Regions from separate parts of the Shewanella sp. 38A_GOM-205m genome, predicted to be linked through region 1. Evidence: predicted binding sites of a transcription regulator. Region 1 holds the regulator's gene; the other holds the start of a gene.

Region 1 (2,207 bases):
CGACGAGCGCGAGGAACAACTCGAACAGTTGCTGGAAGAATTCCATATTACCCACATACGTGACAGCCTGGGGATGTCCCTCTCCGGCGGAGAACGCCGCCGAGTGGAAATCGCCCGGGCATTGGCCGCCAATCCACAGTTCATTCTGCTGGATGAGCCGTTCGCCGGTGTGGATCCCATCTCAGTTATCGATATCAAGAAAATCATCGAACAGCTTAAATCCCGCGGTTTGGGGGTGCTGATCACAGACCACAATGTTCGCGAAACACTCGACGTTTGTGAGCGAGCCTACATAGTCAGCCATGGGCAGTTGATCGCCGAGGGCACACCCGCTGAAATCTTGGACAACCAGCAAGTGCGCGCTGTGTACTTAGGCGAACAATTCAGGCTATAGTTAGGATCATGTCATCCGGTGGCAATTCCGGGTATTATAGTTTGTTATTATTGAATTTTTTCCTTGAAAAATAACGAGTAGGGATTAGCGGTATAATGAAAGCGTCACTCCAGCTCAAACTGGGTCAACAGTTGACCATGACACCTCAGTTGCAACAGGCTATTCGCCTGCTGCAACTGTCGTCCCTTGAGCTGCAGCAGGAAATCCAGGAAGCCTTGGAAGCCAACCCTCTGTTGGAAATGGCCGAGGACAACCAGGATGACGCTATCGACGACAACCACAAGGAAAACGACGCCGGCGAGTTGAGCGCCAAGCAGGAAGATGGTTCCACGGTAGAAACCTCAGAGGCATTGAACAATGAGTCTATGCCGGATGAATTACCTATGGATACCACCTGGGACGAAGTCTTTACCGCCGCCAGTGCCTCCGGGCCGGCCATGGGCCGTGAAGATGATATGCCCTTCCAGGGGGAAACCAGCGAAGGGCTCTATGAACATCTGGAATGGCAGAAGAACCTGACCCCGTTTTCCGATACCGACGACGCCATTGCCACCGCCATTATTGATGCCATCGACGAGCAGGGTTATCTGACCCAGAGCACAGAGGAGATCCTCGAAGCCATGGGCAACCCTGAGATTGAGCTCGATGAAGTCGAGGCAGTACTCAAGCGGATCCAGCACTTCGATCCTGTCGGCATCGCCTCCAGAGATCTGCGCGAATGCCTGCTGATCCAGTTGCAACAGTTCAACGCCGACACCCCGCATCTGGCCGACGCCCGCTTGTTGATTGACGAACATCTGGATCTCATTGCCGCCCGCGACTTCCGCACCCTGATGCGCAAGACCAAGCTCAAGGAAGATCAGCTGCGTGAAGCCATCAACCTTATCCAGAGTCTCAATCCCCGCCCCGGCTTGCTGGTGCAGCCGATGGACGAGGAATATGTGATCCCTGATGTCAGCGTCTGGAAGAAAAACGGCCGCTGGGTAGTAGAACTCAACCCGGACTGTATGCCCAAACTCGGGATCAATCAGCAGTATGCTGCCATGGCTCGTAGCGCCCGCAGTCAATCAGACAGCCAGTTTATTCGTGGTCATCTTCAGGAAGCCAAATGGTTTATCAAGAGCCTGGAGAGCCGCAACGAAACCCTGCTCAAGGTGGCCAACTGTATAGTGCAGCTCCAGCAGGGATTTTTTGAATATGGTGAAGAGGCCATGAAACCCATGGTACTCAACGATATTGCCGAGGCGGTCGAGATGCATGAATCGACCATCTCCAGGGTCACCACGCAAAAGTATATGCATACCCCCAGGGGAATATTTGAATTGAAGTACTTCTTCTCCAGCCATGTCGGCACCGAAGATGGCGGAGAATGCTCTTCCACGGCGATCAGGGCTTTTATCAAGAAGCTCGTGGCAGCGGAAAACCAGAAGAAGCCTTTGAGCGACAGCAAGATGGCGCAACTTCTGGCAGAACAGGGAATCAACGTTGCAAGACGCACCATAGCCAAGTATCGCGAGGCTATGATGATACCACCGTCGAACCAGCGTAAGAGTTTATAAATCCACAGTTGGAAATTGGAGGAATCTTTCTATGCAAATCAACCTGACAGGACATCATATCGAGATCACCGACTCACTGCGTGACTACGTGGAAAGTAAGTTTTCTAAACTTGAACGCCATTTCGAACAGATCAATAATGTGCATGTTGTGCTCAATGTACAAAAACTGCAACAGATAGCCGAAGCCAAGATCCACCTCACAGGCGGCGAAGTCTATGCAACTTCTGAACATGCCGACATGTATGCCGCCATCG
Region 2 (2,207 bases), on a different contig from region 1:
GATGCCGGAAATGGATGGCTATACCCTGACCGCCGAGATCCGTGATGATCCCAAGCTGAAACATATCAAGGTGGTGTTGCATACCTCGTTGAGTGGGGTGTTCAACCAGGCCATGGTGCAAAAAGTGGGCGCCAACGATTTTATTGCCAAGTTCAACCCCGATGAATTGGCATCGGCAGTTAACAAGCATCTGAGTTTATAGTCGCTGTCTGCTGTGGATTTTTATGACTATAGTGAGTTTGATGTCTTGTGTTGCAAATGGGGCTGGGGTATAACGCTGACCCAGTTTTTAAATGGCGCTGCATTGAGTTGCAGCGACGTTTTCACGGATAGTTAGGACACTAAGGTGCCAGATAAATCTCTCGCAGAAACTGAGTACAATCAATTCAGGCTGTTTCTTGAACAGCACAGTGGCATTGTATTGGGTGAGAACAAACAGTATTTGGTTCGCAGCCGTTTGGCGCCTTTGATGGGGAAATATGGCTTGCCATCCCTGTCGGACGTAGTTAAGCAGTCGATGCGGCCCACCGAGCGTCAGTTACGCGCTGAAGTCGTCGATGCCATGACCACCAACGAAACCCTCTGGTTTCGGGACAAGTATCCTTTTGACCTGCTCGGCAATACATTGTTGCCCGGTTATGCCAAGCTGGGGCGACCGTTGAAGATTTGGTCGGCAGCCTGTTCATCCGGCCAGGAACCCTATTCACTGGCGATGACAGTGCTTGAATATCAGCAGCGTAAGCCGGGTGCTTTGCCGGGCGGCGCCATGATTCAGGCCACAGATTTGTCGCCGTCCATGCTGGAGCGTTGTAAAAACGCCGAATACGATAAGCTGGCGTTGGCCCGCGGCCTGTCTGAAGAGCGCAAGCGTCAGTTTTTTGAAGCCCTGCCCAACGGCAATATGCGGGTTAAAGAGAATGTGCGCCGTTTGGTGAGTTTTCGGGCCCACAACCTGCTTGAAAGCTACACCTTACTCGGCAAGTTTGACATTATCTTTTGCCGCAACGTGCTTATCTATTTTGCGCCGGAGGCAAAGGCAAAAATACTGCGGCAATTTGCTGCCGCCCTTAATCCCAAGGGGATACTGTTTTTGGGCGCCAGTGAATCGATTGCCGGGTTGACCGATGAATTTGACATGGTGCGCTGTAACCCAGGCATCTATTATCAAAAGAAAAATTAACCACCTAATTATTTGATTTTTAATTAAATAGTTTGAAAGGCTCGTCAACTTGGACGGGCCTTTTCTGTTTTACCTTTCACCCTAACGGCCATCATTGCCTTATCTGTTATCCTCCACTCTACATCTGGCACAAAGCTTGCTTTGTTTTTGTCGAGTCATTGGAGGAGGCGGTTTTATGGCGATCAGTTTCGATAAGGCCCTTGGCATACATCAATACACTCTGGGCATTCGCGCCCAGCGTGCCGAAGTGCTTGCCAGCAATATAGCCAATGCCGATACCCCACATTATAAGGCTCGGGATGTTGATTTTTCCTCGGCGTTGCAGGCGGCAAAAGGGCGGCAACAGGGGATGAGCATGGCGGCAACTTCTGAAAAGCATTTCGACCTCAAGGCGCTGACAGCCCAGCATGTGCAGTATCGGGTACCGGATCAGCCGGACACGGGTGACGGCAATACTGTCGATATGCAAAAAGAGCAGCAGGCCTTTATGCAAAATGCGCTTGAATATCAGATGTCGCTTGGGTTCCTCGACGGTAAGTTCGCCGGGATGAAAAAGGCATTGAAAGGAGATTAATCATGAGCTTGTACAATATCTTCAATGTTGCGGGGTCGGGAATGTCGGCGCAGTCTGTGCGCTTGAATACTACCGCCAGTAACATAGCCAACGCAGATTCCGTCTCTTCCAGTATCGATAAGACCTACAAGGCGCGGCATCCCATTTTTGAGGCCGAGCTGGCCAAGGCCAATGGTCAACAGCAACAAGGCGCTGCGGTAAAGGTTAAGGGCATAGTGGAAAGCGATAAACCCTTGTTGAAAGAGTATTCGCCGGATCATCCCATGGCCGATGCCGATGGTTTTATCTACAAACCCAATGTCAATGTAGTGGAAGAGATGGCCGATATGATTTCCGCCTCCCGCTCCTATCAGATGAACGTCCAGGTGGCCGATGCAGCCAAGTCCATGCTGCAGCAGACCCTGAGAATGGGCAAATAAAGGGAGACATAGCCCATGAGTGTAAGTTCAGTTA

Evidence for each region. The regulator sigma-54, encoded in region 1, starts transcription at its own class of promoters, with help from an activator protein. The targets are predictions, from matches to a motif close to GTTGGCACGNNNNTNGNNT.
Region 2: the regulator sigma-54 is predicted to act here: its motif matches at 1,304-1,322, upstream of flgB (flagellar basal body rod protein FlgB).

Annotation. Positions count from the first base shown of each region.
Region 1 covers NZ_JADP01000003.1:248,941-251,147, forward strand. The annotation lists gene lptB (LPS export ABC transporter ATP-binding protein) at 1-394, shown strand, start outside; gene N512_RS0104250 (RNA polymerase factor sigma-54) at 490-1,953, shown strand; gene hpf (ribosome hibernation promoting factor) at 1,985-2,207, shown strand, end outside.
Region 2 covers NZ_JADP01000001.1:244,876-247,082, forward strand. The annotation lists gene N512_RS0101085 (chemotaxis protein CheV) at 1-202, shown strand, start outside; gene N512_RS0101090 (CheR family methyltransferase) at 347-1,180, shown strand; gene flgB (flagellar basal body rod protein FlgB) at 1,356-1,754, shown strand; gene flgC (flagellar basal body rod protein FlgC) at 1,757-2,173, shown strand; gene flgD (flagellar hook assembly protein FlgD) at 2,189-2,207, shown strand, end outside.